Regions from separate parts of the Streptomyces sp. NPDC031121 genome, predicted to be linked through region 2. Evidence: predicted binding sites of a transcription regulator. Region 2 holds the regulator's gene; each other region holds the start of a gene.
The links. The regulator HrcA, encoded in region 2, represses chaperone genes, less so after heat shock. The targets are predictions, from matches to a motif close to TTNGCACTCNGNNNNNCNGAGTGCNAA.
Positions count from the first base shown of each region.

Region 1: groES (co-chaperone GroES) is a predicted target of HrcA. The motif match lies at 2,449-2,475, and genes of this name have one in related genera.
Region 3: groL (chaperonin GroEL) is a predicted target of HrcA. The motif match lies at 5,152-5,178, and genes of this name have one in related genera.

Region 1 covers NZ_JBVIGV010000001.1:17,219-24,060, forward strand. Annotated here, with positions in the region: gene ACZ462_RS00095 (helix-turn-helix domain-containing protein) at 1-219, opposite strand, end outside; partial or broken gene ACZ462_RS00100 (MFS transporter) at 580-807, shown strand; gene ACZ462_RS00105 (FtsW/RodA/SpoVE family cell cycle protein) at 813-2,231, opposite strand; gene groES (co-chaperone GroES) at 2,622-2,930, shown strand; gene groL (chaperonin GroEL) at 3,044-4,675, shown strand; gene ACZ462_RS00120 (ester cyclase) at 4,788-5,483, opposite strand; gene ACZ462_RS00125 (SDR family NAD(P)-dependent oxidoreductase) at 5,534-6,307, opposite strand; gene ACZ462_RS00130 (MOSC domain-containing protein) at 6,352-6,842, opposite strand, start outside.
Region 2 covers NZ_JBVIGV010000003.1:274,940-281,781, reverse strand. Annotated here, with positions in the region: gene ACZ462_RS06860 (ribonuclease Z) at 1-890, opposite strand, end outside; gene ACZ462_RS06855 (histidine triad nucleotide-binding protein) at 894-1,253, opposite strand; gene ACZ462_RS06850 (16S rRNA (uracil(1498)-N(3))-methyltransferase) at 1,352-2,095, opposite strand; gene ACZ462_RS06845 (nitronate monooxygenase) at 2,092-3,183, opposite strand; gene dnaJ (molecular chaperone DnaJ) at 3,341-4,477, opposite strand; gene hrcA (heat-inducible transcriptional repressor HrcA) at 4,478-5,494, opposite strand; gene ACZ462_RS06830 (MBL fold metallo-hydrolase) at 5,638-6,363, shown strand; gene ACZ462_RS06825 (DUF3097 domain-containing protein) at 6,392-6,842, shown strand, end outside.
Region 3 covers NZ_JBVIGV010000008.1:93,208-100,049, forward strand. Annotated here, with positions in the region: gene ACZ462_RS16460 (alpha,alpha-trehalose-phosphate synthase (UDP-forming)) at 1-1,308, opposite strand, end outside; gene ACZ462_RS16465 (glucosyl-3-phosphoglycerate synthase) at 1,383-2,360, opposite strand; SAM riboswitch class I at 2,547-2,700, shown strand; gene thrC (threonine synthase) at 2,719-4,023, shown strand; gene ACZ462_RS16475 (MoaD/ThiS family protein) at 4,063-4,341, shown strand; gene ACZ462_RS16480 (cold-shock protein) at 4,776-4,979, shown strand; gene groL (chaperonin GroEL) at 5,339-6,842, shown strand, end outside.

The DNA of each region.
Region 1 (6,842 bases), on a different contig from region 2:
GGCCACCAGCTGGTCGAGAGAGACGCGGTGCGCCGCCGCGAGCGGCAGCAGCAGGTCCAGGGTGGGGCGCCGCAGGCCGGACTCCAGGCGGGAGAGCGTGCTCAGGGAGATGCCGGTGTCCGCGGCGAGAGCCTCCAGGGTGAGCCCGCGGGCCCGGCGCAGCGCGCGCAGGCGCGGCCCGATGGCGTCGAGCAGTTCCGTCAGCGAGTCCGCGTCCACGGTCCCATTTTGCGGTCTCCGCAAAACTCCTCCGCGGGCGGCGGGGGCCGGTCCGAGCATGGGCCGGCAGACCCTCCCCGACGGAAGGCGGACCCCGTGGCATCCACCCCGAACCCGGCCGCGGCCCCGGCCCCGCGACCGGCCGCGCAGCCGCTACGACCTCCCGGGCCGGACACCGTACGAAGCCCTGAGCCCGACCCCGTACGGCCTCCGGGGCCGGACCCGGAGCCGTAGGCCGGGGCCGACCCCGTACGGCGCCCCGGGCCGGACCCGGCGCCGCACCCCGGGCCGGCTTCCGGGCCGTCCGGTGCGCCCGGGGCGCGGCGGCGCTGGACCGTCCTGGCCGTGTGCGCACTGAGCATGTTCCTGGTCGGCGTCGACACCACGATCGTCAACGTCGCCCTGCCCGCGATCGGCCGCGGCCTCGGCACCGGCACCCGCGGCCTGGAATGGGCCGTGGACGCCTACACCGTGGTCCTGGCAGGCCTGCTGATCGCCTCCGGCGCGCTCGCGGACCGCTTCGGGCGGCGCCGCGTCTTCCGCCTCGGCCTGGTCCTCTTCGGCGCCGCCTCGCTGGCCCGCGCGTTCGCCCATCAGCCGCCCGGCACGGCCCGGGCCCGCGCCGCGGACGGCGGCGCGACGGCGGCCGCCGCGCGGCCGCGGCGGTCGGCCTGGCGCTGCCGCTCCGCGCTGTCGCTGATCCGCAGCAGCAGCGCGACCATGATCCAGTTGGCCAGCAGGGACGAGCCTCCCTTCGCCAGGAAGGGCAGCGCCTTGCCGGTCAGCGGGATCAGCCCGGTCACGCCGCCCGCCACCACGAACACCTGGAGCGCCAGCGCCGCCGACAGGCCCACCGCCAGCAGCTTCCCGAACGGGTCGCGGGCGCCCAGCGCCATCCGCAGCCCCCGCTGCACGAGGAGCGCGTACAGCAGCAGGACGGCCATGACGCCTGCGAGGCCCAGCTCCTCGCCGACGGTGGTGAGGATGAAGTCGCTGCGGCCGGCGAACCTGATCAGCTCGGGGTGGCCGAGGCCGAGCCCCGTCCCCGACATGCCGCCGCTGCCGAAGCCGAACAGCGCCTGCGCCGCCTGCTCCGAGGTGACGCCCGGCGGGCGCTCGTCCCAGTAGTACGACAGCGGGTTCAGCCAGGCCGCCACGCGCGCCTTGACGTGCGGCTCGGTCGAGCCGACGGCGAAGGCGCCGCCCGCGGCCATGACCAGCCCGCAGACGATCCATCCGGTGCGCTCGGTGGCCACGTACAGCATCACCACGAAGACGCCGAAGAAGATCAGCGACGTCCCGAGGTCGCGCTCGAACACCAGGACGAGCAGCGAGAGGACCCACACCGAGGCGATCGGGCCGAGCTGCCGCATCGGCGGCAGCTGCACCCCGAGGAGCCGGCGGCCCGCCAGCGCCAGCGAGTGCCGGTGGACCACCAGGTAGCCCGCGAAGAACACCGAGATCATGATCTTCACGAACTCGCCCGGCTGCACCGACAGGCCTCCGACGACGATCCACCGCTTGGCGCCGTACGTGTCCGCAGGGGAGAAGGCCGGGGCAGCGAGCAGCACCAGCGCCGCCGCCATCGTGAGGTAGATGAACCGCTGGAGCCGCCGGTGGTCGCGCAGCAGCGCCAGCACCAGCAGGCAGGCCGCCACCCCGATGACCGTCCACACCAGTTGGCCGGGCGCGTATGCGTCGCCCCCGTACCGCTCGATGTACGCGTGGTCGAGCCGGTGCAGCAGCACCAGCCCGAGCCCCGTCAGCAGCAGGGCGAGCGGCAGGACGAGCGGGTCGGCGTACGCAGCGAACCGGCGCACGCCCAGGTGGACGACGAGGGCCAGCAGGCTCATGCCGGCGCCGAAGGCGGCCAGGTTGACCGGCAGCGCCCCGTTCAGCGCGAGGCCGGCGCTCGCGTGGCCGAGGACGGTGATGCCGACGGTGAGCGCCAGCAGCAGTGCCTCGGTGCGCCGGCGCGCGCCCGCCGGCGTCAGGGGCTTCAGGCCCCGCACGGGGCGCAGGTGCCGTCCGGAGCGGTTTCGTCCGGAGCCGCCTCGTCCGCATTGGGGCGCTTTATCTTCATATCTTCTACGACGTGTGCGGCCGCCCGGGGGTTGCCCCGGCCCGCGACCCCGCCGGGCCGACACGCCGCCGGGCGTGCCGAAGCCCCGCGTACAGGCGCGTGATTCGGCCTGGGAGTGGCCGGAAGGCGTACGACGGGAGAGCGTGTTGGCACTCCGCTTGACCGAGTGCTAATCGCCGGAATAGTCTCGCACCTGGCACTCGCCCCCGGTGAGTGCCAACACAGCGACGGGCAGGTCCGGCACCCGCGACGACGGATCCACCTGGTCGCCACCTCAGACAGTTAACCCCGTGAGATCTCCGAAGGGGGAGGTCGGATCGTGACGACCGCCAGCTCCAAGGTTGCCATCAAGCCGCTTGAGGACCGCATCGTGGTCCAGCCGCTCGACGCCGAGCAGACCACGGCCTCCGGCCTGGTCATCCCGGACACCGCGAAGGAGAAGCCCCAGGAGGGCGTCGTCCTCGCCGTGGGCCCGGGCCGCTTCGAGGACGGCCAGCGCCTGCCGCTGGACGTCTCCGTCGGCGACGTCGTGCTGTACAGCAAGTACGGCGGCACCGAGGTGAAGTACAGCGGCGAGGAGTACCTCGTCCTCTCGGCTCGCGACGTGCTCGCGATCATCGAGAAGTAGTTCACTTCTCCCAGCACTGCTTTGAGCTGCGCCCCTGGTCACCCCGCTGATTGCCGGGCGGCGAGGGGCGCAGTTCTTTGAACCCTAGTTTTCGAGAGGGCTGAACCGCTCCCATGGCGAAGATCCTGAAGTTCGACGAGGACGCCCGTCGCGCCCTCGAGCGCGGCGTCAACAAGCTGGCCGACACGGTCAAGGTGACGATCGGCCCCAAGGGCCGCAACGTCGTCATCGACAAGAAGTTCGGCGCCCCCACCATCACCAACGACGGTGTCACCATCGCCCGCGAGGTCGAGCTGGACGACCCGTACGAGAACCTCGGCGCGCAGCTGGTGAAGGAGGTGGCGACCAAGACCAACGACATCGCGGGCGACGGCACCACCACCGCCACCGTCCTGGCCCAGGCGCTCGTCCGCGAGGGCCTGCGCAACGTCGCCGCCGGCGCCTCCCCGGCCGCCCTGAAGAAGGGCATCGACGCCGCGGTCAAGGCCGTGTCCGCCGAGCTCCTCGCGACCGCCCGTCCGATCGAGGACAAGTCCGACATCGCCGCCGTCGCCGCGCTCTCCGCGCAGGACCAGCAGGTCGGCGAGCTCATCGCCGAGGCGATGGACAAGGTCGGCAAGGACGGCGTCATCACCGTCGAGGAGTCCAACGCCTTCGGCCTGGAGCTCGAGTTCACCGAGGGCATGGCCTTCGACAAGGGCTACCTGTCGCCGTACTTCGTGACGGACCAGGAGCGCATGGAGGCGGTCCTGGAGGACCCCTACATCCTGATCCACCAGGGCAAGATCTCCTCGATCCAGGACCTGCTGCCGCTGCTGGAGAAGGTCATCCAGGCGGGTGGCTCCAAGCCGCTGCTGATCATCGCCGAGGACGTCGAGGGCGAGGCCCTGTCGACCCTGGTCGTCAACAAGATCCGCGGCACGTTCAACGCCGTCGCGGTCAAGGCCCCCGGCTTCGGCGACCGCCGCAAGGCGATGCTCCAGGACATGGCCACCCTCACCGGTGCCACCGTCATCGCCGAGGAGGTCGGCCTCAAGCTCGACCAGGCCGGCCTGGACGTCCTCGGCTCCGCGCGCCGCGTGACCGTCACCAAGGACGACACCACCATCGTCGACGGTGCGGGCTCCTCCGAGGACGTCCTCGGCCGCGTCAACCAGATCAAGGCCGAGATCGAGACGACCGACTCCGACTGGGACCGCGAGAAGCTCCAGGAGCGCCTCGCGAAGCTCGCCGGCGGCGTCTGCGTCATCAAGGTCGGCGCCGCCACCGAGGTGGAGCTGAAGGAGCGGAAGCACCGCCTGGAGGACGCCATCTCCGCGACCCGCGCCGCGGTCGAGGAGGGCATCGTCTCCGGTGGCGGCTCTGCGCTCGTCCACGCCGTCAAGGTCCTGGAGGGCAACCTCGACCTGGCCGGCGACGAGGGCACCGGTGTCGCGGTCGTGCGCCGCGCCGCCGTCGAGCCCCTGCGCTGGATCGCCGAGAACGCGGGCCTCGAGGGCTACGTCATCACCTCCAAGGTGGCCGAGCTCGACAAGGGCCAGGGCTTCAACGCCGCCTCCGGCGAGTACGGCGACCTGGTCAAGGCCGGCGTCATCGACCCGGTCAAGGTGACCCGCTCCGCGCTGGAGAACGCCGCCTCCATCGCCTCCCTGCTGCTCACGACCGAGACCCTGGTCGTCGAGAAGAAGGAAGAGGAAGAGGCGAACGGCCACGGTCACGGGCACGGCCACGGCCACAGCCACTGATCCCGCGGGGGTGTGAACCCCCTGCCGGACTCCGTGCGACGGCCCCGGCCGCCACCGCCGCGAGGCGGGAGCGGCCGGGGCCGTCGCCGTGTGCGCCGGCGGCTGCCCCGGCTCAGGCCGGCGCGGCGCCGACCTGGCGCATCAGGCCCATCGCGTCGTAGTGCCACCAGCCCTCCGCGATCATCCCGTCCCGGCACCGGAAGACCGTCGTCCCGGTCATGGTGCAGGTCCTCCCGGTCGGGGCGGCTCCCATGAAGGCGCCCTTGTGGCGGCCGGTCCAGGTCCACAGCGTGGTGACGAAGTCGTCCTGCGCCATCTGCGCCTCGCGCGCGAAGTCGAAGTCGAAGGCGGCGCGCCACGCCGACACGTCCTCGACGACCGCCTCGCGCCCCGTCCGGTCGGCCGGGCCCATGACGTCGTGGTGGCGGTAGTCCGCCGCGAAGACCTCGGCGACGGCGTCCAGGTCGCCCTTGGTCGCGATGTCGTCGAACACCCGGTCCGCCAGCAGGCTGTTGAGGCGGTCGTCCCGGACGACGTCCAGGTTGGTGAAGCGCGGCATCCCGTCGCAGAGGGCCACCATCTCCTGGAACATCCGGTCCGTCTCCGGGAGGTGAGAATTCCTCATGGCCTCCTCGTACGAGGGGAACTCGACGACGTCGACGTAGTGCGTCTCCGCCTCCCGGTCCCGGCCGATCAGGCTGTGGGTCACCGTGCGCCTGCCGTTGGTCTGCTCCAGGTACCGGTCGAAGAGCGCGCCGACGGCCTCGGGTCTGCTTGTCTCGTAGTCAACTATCTGCACGAATGTCATGGCACCTCCCGGGATGGGTGGAACAGCACCATTTTAGGAAGGCCGGCCCCCTACTGGGGCCCGTACTTGCGCCCCGTGCGGGAGGTCAGCCCGCCCAGCAGCCCGCGCGGGGCCAGCTTCACCACGCCCATCAGCGCCTTGTACCGCGGGTCCGGGACCGAGACGACCCGGCCGCGGGCCAGGTCGTCGAGGGCGGCGGCCACCAGCTTGTCCGCGTCCAGCCACATCCAGCCGGGGATGCTGTCCGTCCCCATGCCCGCCCGCTGGTGGAACTCGGTCCGCACGAACCCCGGGCACAGCGCCATCATCCGCACCCCCGACCCCGCCAGGTCCCGGGCGGCCCCCTGGGTGAACTGCACGACCCAGGCCTTGCTCGCCCCGTAGGTGCCCCGCGGGACGAACGCCGCCACCGAGGCCACGTTCACGATGCCGCCCCGCCCGCGCGAGCGCATGGACCCGGCCGCCGCCGAGGACAGCCGCAGCACGGCCTCGACGTGGACCTTCAGCATGGTCAGCTCGTCGGCCATGGACACTTCGAGGTAGCGGCCCTTGTTGCCGAACCCCGCGTTGTTGACCAGCAGGTCCACGGGGTGGGTGCGGTCGCCCAGGCGCTCCTCGACCGCCGCGATGCCCTCCTCCGCCGACAGGTCGGCGGTCAGCACCTCGGCCTCGATGCCGTGCCGGTCGTGCAGCTCGGTGGCCTGCTCGCGCAGGCGCGCGGTGTCGCGGGCGACCAGGACGAGGTTGTGGCCCCGGGAGGCGAGTTTGCGGGCGAAGGCGGCGCCGATGCCCGCCGTGGATCCAGTGATCAGCGCAGTCGTCATGACCGCAACCTAGTCCGTCGCCGCCCCGTGCCCGGAGCGGCCCGCTACTTCGCGGGCGCCGTCGCCTGCGTGCGCAGGTACGCCCGGACCTTCTCGTGGGCCTTCGGCTCCATCGCCGCGCCCGCCGCCAGCGTGCGCGGCAGCAGCTCCCGCTCCGTGGTGAAGGCCCGGAACCACAGGCCCACCGTGACGTCGTGGTCCGGCCGGTCGACGACCTCGACCGGGTCGCCGGGCGAGATCCGCCCCTCCCGGACGACGCGCAGGTACGCTCCCGGCCGCACGGCCCCGGTGTACCGCTTCACCCAGGCCCGCTCGCCCAGGACGCCCTGGAAGGTCCGGCACGGGATGCGGCCCGAGGCGACCTCCAGGACGGCCTCCGGGCCGACCCGCCACCGCTCGCCCAGCAGGGCCCCGGTCACGTCGATCCCCGCGGTGGTGAGGTTCTCGCCGAAGATCCCGCCGGGCAGCTCGCGCCCCAGCTCGGCCTCCCACCAGTCGAGGTCCTCGCGGGCGTAGGCGTAGACGGCCTGGTGGT
Region 2 (6,842 bases):
ACGGGGATCCGCGCGAGGTCCGCCGCGATGGTCAGCTCCCCCTCGAAGCCCGCCGCGCGCGCCTGGCGCTCGAACTCGCCGGGGTCTCCGTAGCGCTGCGAGAAGTGCGTGAGCACCAGGTGCCGCACGCCGGCGCCGCGGGCGATGCGCGCCGCCTGCCCGGCGGTCAGGTGGCCGTGGTCGGCGGCCAGGCGCCCGTCCTCGTCGAGGAAGGTCGACTCGATGACCAGCAGGTCGCAGCCCTCGGCGAGCTCCTCCGCGCCGGAGCACAGCCGGGTGTCCATGACGAACGCGAACCGCTGGCCGGGCCGCGGGACGCTGACGTCGCCGAGGGTGACCGCGCCCAGCCGGCCCTCGCGCTGGATCCGGCCCACGTCGGGCCCCTTGATGCCGTGCCGCGCGAGCAGCTCAGGGACCATGCGCCGCCCGTCGGGCTCGGTGATCCGGTAGCCGAAGGACTCCACCGGGTGCGAGAGCCTGCGCGTCTCCAGGAGGTACGGGGGGCCTTCGGCCAGCACGCCGTCCCCGGTGACGGGCTCCTCGCGGAGCTTGACGGTCTCCCGGTAGGCGGTGGCGTACCGCAGCCGGTCGAAGAACACCTGGCCGGAGGCCGGGTAGTGCGCGGTGACGGGATGCGGGACCTGGTCGAGGTTGATGCGCTGGACGACGCCCGCGAGGCCGAGGCTGTGGTCGCCGTGGAAGTGCGTGATGCAGATCCGGTTGATGTCGTGCGCGGCCACGCCGGCGCGCAGCATCTGGCGCTGGGTGCCCTCGCCGGGGTCGAAGAGGATGCCCTCGCCGTCCCAGCGCAGAAGGTAGCCGTTGTGGTTGCGGTGGCGGGTGGGCACCTGGCTGGCGGTGCCCAGCACCACGAATTCGCGTACGGACACGGATTACCCCGGCGGCCACTGGAGGCCGCGCCCGCCGAGGACGTGCGCGTGCGTGTGGAAGACGGTCTGGCCCGCCCCGGAACCGGTGTTGAAGACGATCCGGTAGCCGTGGTCGTCGACCTTCTCCTGGGCGGCGATCTCGCCGGCCTCGCGGAGCACGTCGGCGGCGAGCTCCGGCGCGCCCGCGGCGAGCGAGGCGGCGTCCGCGTAGTGCGCCTTGGGGATGACCAGGACGTGCGTCGGCGCCTGGGGGTTGATGTCCCGGAACGCGACGGTCGTCTCGGTCTCCCGGACGACGGTCGCCGGGACGGTCCCCGCGACGATCTTGCAGAACAGGCAGTCCGCCTGCGGTTCCCCTGCCATGGCTTCGCCTTCCGTGACGGTGGCGCGGGCGCTGCCGCCCGCACGGGTTGATCAGTTCGGGCATCGTATCGGGCGGCCCGCCGCCGCCCGCCCGCATTTCAGGACCAGCGGCCGGTCCGGGCCAGCAGCACCGCGGCGGCCGCCGTGCCCGCGGTGGAGGTGCGCAGCACCGAGCGGCCCAGCCGGCAGGTGCGGGCGCCGGCCTCCGCGAAGGCGGCGAGCTCCTCCGGGGAGACGCCTCCCTCGGGGCCCACGACCAGGACGACGGAACCGGACTCCGGCAGCTCGGCCGCGGCCAGGGCCTCCGAGGGGGCGTCGCGGTCCTCGTGCAGGACCACGGCGAGGTCGGCGCCCGCCAGCAGCGCCGCGACCTGCTTGGTCGACATGGCCTCGGCCACCTCGGGGAAGCGGACGCGCCGGGACTGCTTGCCGGCCTCGCGGGCGGTGCTGCGCCACTTGGCGAGGGACTTGGCCCCGCGGTCGCCGCGCCACTGGGTGATGCAGCGGGAGGCCTGCCAGGGCACGATCGCGTCGACGCCCGTCTCCGTCATCGTCTCGACGGCGACCTCGCCGCGGTCGCCCTTGGGCAGGGCCTGGACGACGGTGATCGTCACCTCCGGCTCCGGCTCCTCGCCCGTCGCGGACACCGCCACGACGAGCCGGTCCTTGCCCTCGGCCGCCTCGACGACGGCCTCGGCCCAGCCGCCGCGGCCGTCGGTGAGGACGACCGCCTCGCCCGGGGCCAGCCGCTTGACGGACACCGCGTGCCGGCCTTCGGGGCCGTCCAGGACGAACCGCGGCCCCGCCGGGACCTCCTCCACCACGAACACGGGGGCGGTCATGTCGTACTCCTCTTCTGCATGTCGTTCAGGGCGCTCTGCGCCTCGGCGATCTCGGCGGCCAGCACCTCCACCAGCTGCCCCGCGGGCAGCGCCCGCGCCAGCCGGTGCCCCTGGCCCGCCCACAGCGCCATGCCCTGCGGGTCCCCGGCCGCGGCGGCCGCCTTGCGCAGCCCCGCGGTGATGTGGTGGACCTGCGGGTACGCGGCCGGGGCGTACGGCCCGTGCTCCCGCATGAACCGGTTGACCAGGCCGCGGGCGGGGCGCCCCGAGAACGCCCTGGTCAGCTCGGTGTGCGGGAACAGCGGGTCGGTGAGCGCCTTCTTGTGCAGCGGGTGCGCCCCGGACTCGGGGCAGGGCAGGAAGGCGGTGCCGAGCTGCGCTGCCTCGGCCCCGGCGGCGAGCAGCGCCGCGATCTGCGAGCCGCGCATCAGCCCGCCCGCGGCGATGATCGGCAGGCCGACGGCCTCCCGGACCTGGGCGACGAGCGCGAGCAGCCCGACTCCGGCGGTGGCGTCGGCCTGCGGGTCGTCGCGGTGAGTGCCCTGGTGGCCGCCGGCCTCGACGCCCTGGACGCAGACGGCGTCGGCGCCCGCGGCCTCGGCGGCCCGGGCCTCGTCGACCGAGGTGGCGGTGACGATGCTGTACGTGCCGGCCCTGCGCAGGGCGGCGACCGTCCGCGGGGCGGGGCAGCCGAAGGTGAACGACACGGCGGGGACGGGGTCCTCCAGCAGGATCGCGAGTTTGGCGTCGTAGCCGTCGTCGCTGGTGCCGGCGGTGTCCTCCTCGGCGAGGGAGACGTCGTACCAGCTGCCCTCACCCGCGAGCTGCCCGCGGTACGTCTCGATCGCGGCCGGGTCGGCGTGGCCGGTCTGCGGCATGAAGAGGTTGACGCCGAACGCGCGCCGGGTGAGCGCGCGCAGCCGTTTGACCTCCTGGTACATCCCGTCGGCGGTCTTGTAGCCGCCGGCGAGGAAGCCCAGGGCGCCCGCCTCGCACACCGCGGCGGCGAGCGGCGGGCAGGAGGCGCCGCCCGCCATGGGAGCCTGCACGATCGGGTACCCGGCGAGACCGTTCAGTGGCGAGGACATGCACCGCATCGTGCCATGTCCCGCTCACGGGGCCGAATCACCGTATCCGCCTGGCATAGTCCGCCGCGCCGGGCGGCCGCGGCGGTCCCGGGAACGCGCCGAACCCGGCCCGGGGTGTTCCCGGGCCGGGCTCGGCGGGGTGGTCCGCTCCGGCCGGTCAGCGGCCGTTGAAGGCGTCCTTCAGGCGGCTGAAGAGGCCCTGCTGGCCGGGGGCGAACTGGCCCATGGGGCGCTCCTCGCCGCGCAGCTTGGCGAGCTGCCGCAGCAGCTCCTCCTGCTGGGCGTCCAGCTTGGCGGGGGTCTGGACCTCGACGTGCACGATGAGGTCGCCGCGCCCGCCGCCGCGCAGGTGGGTCACGCCGCGGCCGTGCAGCGGGATCGACTGGCCGGACTGGGTGCCGGGCCGGATGTCGACCTCCTCCATGCCGTCGAGCGTTTCCAGCGGGCACTTGGTGCCGAGCGCGGCCGCGGTCATCGGGAGGGTGACCGTGCAGTGCAGGTCGTCGCCGCGCCGCTGGAAGACCGGGTGGCTCAGCTCGTGGATCTCCACGTACAGGTCGCCGGCGGGGCCGCCGCCGGGGCCGACCTCGCCCTCGCCCGCGAGCTGGATCCGGGTGCCGTTCTCGACGCCGGCGGGGATCTTCACCGTGAGGCTGCGGCGGGAGCGGACCCGCCCGTCGCCCGCGCACTCGGGGCACGGGGTGGGGACGACCGTGCCGAAGCCCTGGCACTGCGGGCAGGGGCGCGAGGTCATGACCTGGCCCAGGAAGGACCGGGTGACCTGCGAGACCTCGCCGCGGCCGCGGCACATGTCGCACGTCTGCGCCGAGGTGCCGGGAGCGGCGCCCTCGCCGGAGCAGGTGGTGCACACGACGGCCGTGTCGACCTGGATCTCCTTGGTCGTGCCGAAGGCGGCCTCGTCCAGCTCCAGGTCCAGGCGGATCATGGCGTCCTGGCCGCGGCGGGTGCGCGAGCGCGGGCCGCGCTGCGCCGCCTGGCCGAAGAAGGCGTCCATGATGTCGGAGAAGTTGCCGAAGCCGCCCGCCCCGAAACCGCCCGCGCCGCCGCCGCCCGAGGAGGACAGCGGGTCGCCGCCGAGGTCGTAGACCTGCTTCTTCTGCGGGTCCGAGAGCACCTCGTACGCGGCGTTGATCTCCTTGAAGCGCTCCTGCGTCTTCGGGTCCGGATTGACGTCCGGGTGGAGTTCGCGCGCGAGGCGGCGGAAGGCCTTCTTGATCTCGTCCTGCGATGCGTCGCGGCGCACGCCGAGTACGGCGTAGTAGTCCGTGGCCACTTACGACTCCGCCAGGATCTGTCCGACGTAACGTGCCACTGCGCGTACCGCTCCCATCGTTCCGGGGTAGTCCATGCGGGTCGGTCCGACCACGCCGAGTTTGGCGACTGTTTCGCCGCCCGAACCGTAGCCGACCGAGACGACGGACGTGGAGTTCAGTCCCTCGTAGGCATTCTCATGCCCGATTCGTACGGCCATGCCCGATTCATTGGCCTCGCCGAGCAGCTTGAGGAGCACGACCTGCTCCTCCAGCGCCTCCAGCACCGGCCTGATCGTCAGGGGGAAATCGTGTCCGGAGCGCGTCAGATTGGCGGTGCCGCCGATCATCAGGCGCTCCTCGGCCTCCTCGGCCAGGGTCTCCAGCAGCGTCGACAGCACCGTCGACACCGTGCCCCGGTCCTCCGGCTCGAATGCCTCGGGGAGGTCCTGCACCAGCGTCGGTACGTCCGTGAACCGGCGGCCGACGACCCGGCTGTTGAGCCGCGCCCGCAGGTCGGCCAGGGAGGTCTCGCCGAAGGGCGCCGGGCAGTCGACGAGCCGCTGCTCGACCCGGCCCGTGTCGGTGATCAGCACGAGCATCAGGCGCGCGGGAGCCAGCGACAGCAGCTCCACGTGCCGGACGGTCGAGCGGGTCAGCGACGGGTACTGGACGATCGCGACCTGCCGGGTCAGCTGCGCGAGCAGCCGCACGGTGCGGCCGACGACGTCGTCGAGGTCGACGGCCCCGTCGAGGAAGTTCTGGATGGCCCGGCGCTCGGGCGTCGACAGCGGCTTGACCCCCGCCAGCCGGTCGACGAACAGCCGGTAGCCCTTGTCCGTGGGGATGCGGCCCGCGCTGGTGTGCGGCTGGGCGATGTAGCCCTCCTCCTCCAGCACGGCCATGTCGTTGCGCACGGTGGCGGGCGAGACGCCGAGCTTGTGCCGCTCGGTGAGCGCCTTGGAGCCGACCGGCTCCTCCGTCCCGACGTAGTCCTGGACGATGGCGCGCAGCACCTCGAGTCTGCGTTCGCTGAGCATCGCGCGCACCTCCAGCTGTGATGCGGGTCGTGGTGGTCGTTCGTTTTGGCACTCGGGTCGTACGAGTGCCAGAGATCCCCCGGTCAGTGTACGGCCGGGGGGTACGCGGCTAGCAAGGGCGGCCCGCCAGGTAGCGTCGCGGTATGGACGTGGCTTGGGAAGAGGCGGGCTGGGAGAGGCTGACCGGGCGGACCGGCCGGAAGCGCCTCCCGGTGTGGGATTGCACCGTGGGACTGGTGGTGGGGGACGATTCCGTACTGATCGTCGACCCGGGTTCCAGTGTGCGCGAAGGGGCCCTGCTGAGGGCAGAGGCGGAGCGCCTGACGGGCCGGCACGTGACCCATATCGCATTCACGCACGGCCATTTCGATCATGTTCTGGGCGGTGCGGCCTTCGCCGGCGCCGAGGTGTACGGCGCCGTCGGCCTCGACGCCGAGCTGTCCGCGGGCCGCGAGGAGCTCCGCGGCGACGCCGTACGGCACGGCCTGGACCCGGCGGACGCCGCCGAGGCGGCCGACCTGCTGGTTGTCCCGCGGCACCTGGTGTCGGGCGAGTGGACGCTGGACCTGGGCGGGGTGCAGGCGCTGCTCGCGAACGTCTCCCCCGGGCACACCCGCCACGACCTGGCGGTGCTCGTGCCCGGCGAGCGGGAGACGGTCTTCTGCGGCGACCTGGTGGAGGAGTCCGGGGAGCCGCAGGCCGGCCCCGACGCGGTGCCCGCGCAGTGGCCCGCGGCGCTGGACCGGCTGCTGGCGCTGGGCGGCGGGGACGCCCTGTACGTGCCGGGGCACGGGGCGGTCGTCGACGCGGCGTTCGTCCGTGCGCAACGCGCCACACTGGCGGTGCGTTTCGGCGTGTCGGACGCCTGAGCGCGCCCGCTCTCCTAGGGTCGGCCGGATGCGCGAGTACTCCCCCGACCTCACCCCGCAGTGGAAGCGCCCCAGGCCCGTCCCGGAGGTGCCGGCCGAGCCGGACCTCGTCGTGGAGGAGGCGGGCACGGGCTTCTGCGGCGCCGTCGTCGCCTGCGAGGCGGGCACGGTGACCCTGGAGGACCGCTTCGGCAAGCGGCGCGTGTTCCCGCTGGAGCCGCGGGGCTTCCTGCTGGAGGGCGCCCCCGTCACCCTCGTACGGTCCTCCCGGGCCCCGTCCGGCCCGCGGCGCACCGCGTCGGGCTCGATCGCCGTCCCCGGCGCCAGGGCGCGGGTGGCCCGGGCGGGCCGCATCTACGTGGAGGGCCGGCACGACGCCGAGCTCGTCGAGCGGGTCTGGGGCGACGACCTGCGGATCGAGGGCGTCGTCGTGGAGTACCTGGAGGGCGTCGACGACCTCCCGGCCGTGGTTGCCGAGT
Region 3 (6,842 bases), on a different contig from region 2:
GTCGTACGGGTTGACGGTCAGCGCGTCGGCGCGGAGTTCTCCGTAGGCGCCGGCCCCGGTCGACAGCACCAGCGCGCAGCCGGCCTCCGACAGCACCGGGATCTCCTTGGCGACGAGGTTCATGCCGTCCCGGACGGGGTTGACCAGGGCGACGTCCGCCATGCGGTAGACCGCGAGCGAGCGAGCGAAGTCGTCCTGGACGGAGAGGAGGACCGGCTCCCAGCCGGCCGTGCCGTACTCCGCGTTGATCTCCGCGGCCAGGTCGCGGACCGCCTGCGTGTACGCCCGGTACTCGGGGAGGTCCTGCCGGGACGGGTACGCGGAGGCGAGGTGGACGACCCGGCCGTGCCATTCCGGTCGGGTCGCCAGGAGTTCCCGGTAGGCCAGGAGGCCGCGGACGATGTTCTTCGACAGTTCGGTGCGGTCCACGCGCACGATCGTCTTGCGGTCGCCGATCGCGGCCCGCAGCTCCGCGAGCCGTTCGTCGACCTCGGGCCGGCCGGCGAGCCGCCGCAGTTCGTCGGCGTCGACGCCGAGCGGGAAGACCGCCACGTCGGTGCGCCGGTGCGGCACGGGGCCGCGGGGCTGCTTGGCGACGTACCGCCCGCCGCCGCCCGGGCCCGACGGCCCCACCGGCTCGGCGGAGCCCCGCGCGTCGTCGAGTCGGGCGGAGTCGAGGAAGGAGTCCGCCCACGCCCCGGTGTGGAAGCCGAGCAGGTCGGCGCCGAGCATGCCCCACAGCAGGTCGGCGCGGATGTCGTCGGGGAGCATCCGCAGGTATTCGTGCGATGCCCACGGGGTGTGCGTGAAGTGTGCGATGCGCAGGTCGGGGCGGAGTTCGCGGAGCATGCCGGGGACGAGGGCGAGGTGGTAGTCCTGGACGAGCACGCAGGCGCCGTGCTCGGCCTCTTCGGCGAGGGCCTCGGCGAAGGCCCGGTTGTAGGCGGTGTACGCCTCCCACTCGCGGCGGAAGGCGGCGTCGAAGACGGGGGTGCGGGGGACGTCGTACAGGTGGTGGTGGGTGAACCAGAGGACGGAGTTGGCGATGCCGTTGTACGCGGCGTCGTAGGTGTCCGGATCGATGTCCAGCATCCGGACGCCGGGCTCGGCGACGCCGCGGCGGACGGCCTCGCGGTCGCCCGGTGAGAGGGCGGCGCAGATCCACAGCGCGCCCGGCTGCTCGGCGAGGGCGGCCGACAGCCCGGAGACGAGGCCGCCTCCGCCGCGGCGGGCACCGAGGGTGCCGTCGGAGTCGAGGTCGTAGGAAAGCGGACCGCGGTTCGCGGCGACGAGTACCTGGGAAGCCATGCGGCGAACCTAGCCCGGCCCGCGCCCGCTCAAACGTCCGGTTTCACCCGTGTTCGGCCGCCGTCGAGCCGCCGTCACGCCACGCGTCGGACCGCGTACTCCGCGATGTCGGCCATCGGCGGCCGCTCCTCGGTGTCCACGGGGTGGGTGCGCGGCTCGAAGCCGTGCGGTCCGCGCTCGAACTGGGTCAGCGCCGGCCGCACCTGGGGGTACCCCCGGCGGTGGCCGGGGGAGTGCCCGCGGGAGAGCCGCAGCTGGGCGGTGCGGTAGATCGCGGCGGCCATCCGGCCGAGCGCCTGCCCGTCCTGGTGGCGGTGGAGGCGTACGCCGACGTCCACCTGCGCGAGCGCGTCGAGACCGACGGTGTGCAGGGCGTCGACGAGCAGGCCCAGTTCGACGCCGTAGCCGACGGGGAACGGCAGCCGCTCCAGCAGGCCGCGGCGGACGGCGTACTCGCCGCCGAGGGGCTGGACGAAGCCGGCGAGCCGCGGCCAGTGCAGGTTGAGCAGCGGCCGGGCGACGAGTTCGGTGACGCGGCCGCCCTGGCCGGGGGCGTCGCCGAGGGGGCGGTCGTACATGGCCTTGACGAAGTGGACGTCCGGCTCGGTCAGCAGCGGGCCGACGATCCCGGTGACGAACGCGGCGGAGAAGTCGCGCAGGTCGGCGTCGACGAAGCAGACGACGTCCCCGGTGGTGGCCAGCAGCGACCGCCACAGCACCTCGCCCTTGCCGGGGACGGCGGGGATGCGGGGCAGGATGTCGTCGCGGTGGACGACGGTCGCACCGGCCTTCGCGGCGACCTCGGCGGTGCGGTCCGTGGACCCGGAGTCGACGACGACGAGTTCGTCGACGAGCGGGTACGGCAGTCCGTCGACGAGATCGCGCCGGATGACCTCGACGATGTCGCCGACGGTCGCCTCCTCGTCGAGGGCGGGCAGGACGACGCTGACCGTGGTGCCGGCCGCGCGTTTGGCGGCCAGCAGCTGGTCGAGCGGCCGGTCGGCCACGGACCAGGAGCGGTCCGCGAGCCAGCGCTCCACCTCTTCCAGCACGTTCGGCTCTCCCTGCTTCCCTCGGCCGGTTCGGCCGAAAAGTGATCCATCTCGCGCTTCGGACGGCTGTCTCAACCGCCCGGGGCTTCGGTTACAGTCTTGAACAACGCGAAGGACCGCCGCATGCCGGGGGTCCTTCGGACAAATGCCGGGGTGCGCCGTCGAGCGCGCGGCCCCGCGCCATACCGCTCATCCAGAGGGGCAGAGGGACACGGCCCGTTGAAGCCCCGGCAACCCTCCAGTCGGTTTCCCGCGACTGCGTGCAGCAGCAGCGAGGTCCCCGGCTAGGGAAGGTGCCAATTCCGTCTCATGGCGAAGTGCGCCATGGGGAAGATGAGGAGAAAGGGCCTCGCCGATCATGGCTGCACAGACCGTTGCCGTACCTTCCGCCGGAACCACCGCTTCTGCGCCCTCCGTGGACCTCGGCCCCGCGGCCGGGCTCTCCTGTCGCGAGTGCGGCACCCGCTTCGCACTCGGTCCCATTTTCGCCTGCGCCGAGTGCTTCGGTCCCCTCGAAGTCGCGTACGAGCTGCCGACGGGCGGCCCGGAGGCGCTGCGCGCGGCGATCGAGGCCGGCCCGAACAACATCTGGCGCTACGCCCCGCTGCTGCCCGTCCCGGCGGACGTGGCCTCCAAGCCCAGCCTGAACCCGGGCTTCACCAAGCTCGTCGACGCCGAGAACCTGGCCAAGGAGCTGGGCGTCACCGGCAAGCTGTACGTCAAGGACGACTCCGGCAACCCGACGCACTCCTTCAAGGACCGCGTCGTCGCGATCGCCGTCGAGGCCGCCCGGGCCTTCGGCTTCACCACCCTGTCCTGCTCCTCCACGGGCAACCTGGCGGGCGCGGTCGGCGCCGCCGCGGCGCGCGCCGGGTTCCGCTCCTGCGTGTTCATCCCGCACGACCTGGAGCAGGGCAAGGTCGTCATGGCCGGCGTGTACGGCGGCGACCTCGTCGGCATCGAGGGCAACTACGACGACGTGAACCGCTTCTGCTCCGAGCTGATCGGCGACCCGCTGGGCGAGGGCTGGGGCTTCGTCAACGTCAACCTCCGCCCCTACTACGGCGAGGGCTCCAAGACGCTCGCGTACGAGATCTGCGAGCAGCTCGGCTGGCGGCTCCCCGACCAGATCGTGGTGCCGATCGCCTCGGGCTCGCAGCTCACGAAGATCGACAAGGGTCTGCAGGAGCTCGTGAAGCTGGGCCTGGTCGAGGACCGCCCGTACAAGGTCTTCGGTGCGCAGGCCGAGGGCTGCTCTCCGGTCTCCACCGCGTTCAAGGCCGGCCACGACGTGGTCCGCCCGCAGAAGCCGAACACGATCGCCAAGTCCCTCGCGATCGGCAACCCGGCGGACGGCCCGTACGTGCTGGACATCGCGCGCCGCACCGGCGGCTACGTCGAGGACGTCACCGACGAGCAGGTCGTCGAGGCCATCAAGGTCCTGGCCCGGACCGAGGGCATCTTCGCGGAGACCGCGGGCGGTGTGACCGTCGGCGTGACGAAGAAGCTGATCGAGAACGGGCAGCTCGACCCCTCGCTGACCACCGTCGTCCTCAACACCGGCGACGGCCTGAAGACCCTGGAGGCGGTGGCCGCCGACAGCGGGCAGACCGCCACCATCCGCCCGAGCCTGGACGCGTTCCGCGCCGCCGGCCTGGCCTGACCCTCCCCTGCACCCCGCGCCCGGAAAGGCACAAGCGCCATGAGCGTCAACGTCCGCATCCCCACCATCCTGCGCACCTACACCGGCGGCCGGGCCGAGGTGCCCGCCGAGGGCGCCACCCTCGCCGAGGTCATCGCGTCGCTGGAGGCGAACCACCCCGGGATCGCCGCGCGCGTCCTGGACGACCAGGGCAGGCTGCGCCGCTTCGTGAACGTGTACGTCAACGACGACGACGTCCGCTTCGAGGGCGGGCTGGAGACGGCGACGCCGGACGGCGCGGGCGTGTCCATCATTCCGGCCGTCGCCGGCGGCTGCTGACCCGTACGCACGCAGCCGTACGCACGCGGCCGTACGCACGCGGCCGTACGCACGCGCACGACCCCGATTACCCCCTCCGGCAATAAGCGGAGGGGGTAATTCTGCTTGGTTGGGCGCGGTAGAGTTGGGGAAGTCCCCTCCGCTGTTCTTGCCCGCCGCATATGAACGGGTCGCGTGATGGGTGACATTGAGTCAATGTGCGGGTGCGTTATGGGGCTTTGGCGCGATATGTCGGGTCCGAGTTGCCCGGGAATATGACAAATTTTCGGCCTATTTTCCGCTTTCGGCGTGACCGGATTTCTCGTCGGATTGACCTGTTGCAGACAGCACCGGTGCAGATACATTCAGCCGCGGTCGAGGCGTTCCGGCGCAAGTTCTGACCCGGGACCGCGAAGTGCGGTCCTGCGCAAGGGCCAGTAATAGGGGAGTTAGGCATGGCTCAGGGCACCGTCAAGTGGTTCAACGCGGAGAAGGGCTACGGCTTCATCGCGGTCGACGGTGGTGCGGATGTGTTCGTCCACTACAGCGCCATCCAGATGGACGGGTACCGCACCCTTGAAGAGGGTCAGCGGGTCGAGTTCGAGATCTCGCAGGGCCAGAAGGGTCCGCAGGCGGACATGGTCAAGCTCGCCGTCTAGCCCCGGCGCGATCGACCACCGACGCATACACGAGGGTCCGCATCCTGAGGAGGGGTGCGGGCCCTCCGTGTGTTCCGGGGCGGGTCGCCCCGCCGGCGGGTGTGTCGCCCGCGGTGGCCGGGGATGGCGGGAAGCCGCTTGCACTCGCGGGGGTCGAGTGCTAATCATTGCGTTAGCACTCTACGAGTGAGAGTGCTACCACACAGGACCGGGTCGGTGAGGCCCGCAGGCCCGGCGGGAAGGAACCGCCGGTCACGCAGGCCGTCCGTCGCGGGCGCGGACGCGGTCCGGAGCAATCCACCCCTCCCCGCGCGCCTGGCGGCGCAGGGGGAAACCCCAGTCCTGGAGGACCACTTCAGATGGCCAAGATCATTGCGTTCGACGAGGAGGCCCGGCGCGGCCTCGAGCGCGGCATGAACCAGCTCGCCGACGCCGTCAAGGTCACCCTTGGCCCCAAGGGTCGCAACGTCGTCCTTGAGAAGAAGTGGGGCGCCCCCACGATCACCAACGACGGTGTCTCCATCGCCAAGGAGATCGAGCTCGAGGACCCGTACGAGAAGATCGGCGCCGAGCTGGTCAAGGAAGTCGCCAAGAAGACGGACGACGTCGCCGGCGACGGTACGACCACCGCGACCGTCCTCGCCCAGGCGCTCGTCCGCGAGGGCCTGCGCAACGTGGCGGCCGGCGCCAACCCGATGGCCCTCAAGCGCGGTATCGAGAAGGCCGTCGAGGCCGTCTCCGGCGCCCTGCTGGAGCAGGCGAAGGATGTCGAGACCAAGGAGCAGATCGCTTCCACGGCCTCCATCTCCGCCGCCGACACCCAGATCGGCGAGCTCATCGCCGAGGCCATGGACAAGGTCGGCAAGGAAGGCGTCATCACCGTCGAGGAGTCCCAGACCTTCGGTCTGGAGCTGGAGCTCACCGAGGGCATGCGCTTCGACAAGGGCTACATCTCGGCGTACTTCGCCACCGACATGGAGCGTATGGAGGCGTCCCTCGACGACCCGTACATCCTGATCGCCAACTCCAAGATCAGCAACGTCAAGGACCTGCTGCCGCTCCTGGAGAAGGTCATGCAGTCGGGCAAGCCGCTGCTGATCATCGCCGAGGACGTCGAGGGCGAGGCCCTGTCGACCCTGGTCGTCAACAAGATCCGCGGCACCTTCAAGTCCGTCGCCGTCAAGGCCCCGGGCTTCGGCGACCGCCGCAAGGCCATGCTCGGCGACATCGCCATCCTCACGGGCGGCACGGTCATCTCCGAGGAGGTCGGCCTCAAGCTGGAGAACGCCGGCCTGGACCTGCTGGGCCGCGCCCGCAAGGTCGTCATCACCAAGGACGAGACCACCATCGTCGACGGTGCCGGTGACAGCGACCAGGTTGCCGGTCGCGTGAACCAGATCCGCGCCGAGATCGAGAACTCCGACTCGGACTACGACCGCGAGAAGCTCCAGGAGCGCCTCGCGAAGCTGGCCGGCGGCGTGGCCGTCATCAAGGCCGGCGCCGCGACCGAGGTGGAGCTCAAGGAGCGCAAGCACCGCATCGAGGACGCCGTCCGCAACGCGAAGGCCGCCGTCGAGGAGGGCATCGTCGCCGGTGGCGGCGTGGCCCTGCTGCAGGCCTCCTCCGTCTTCGAGAAGCTGGAGCTGGAGGGCGACGAGGCCACCGGTGCCGCCGCCGTCAAGCTGGCGCTCGAGGCCCCGCTGAAGCAGATCTCCGTCAACGCCGGCCTCGAGGGCGGCGTCGTGGTGGAGAAGGTGCGCAACCTGACCCCGGGCCACGGCCTGAACGCCGCGACCGGCGAGTACGTCGACATGATCGCCGAGGGCATCATCGACCCGGCGAAGGTCACGCGCTCCGCCCTGC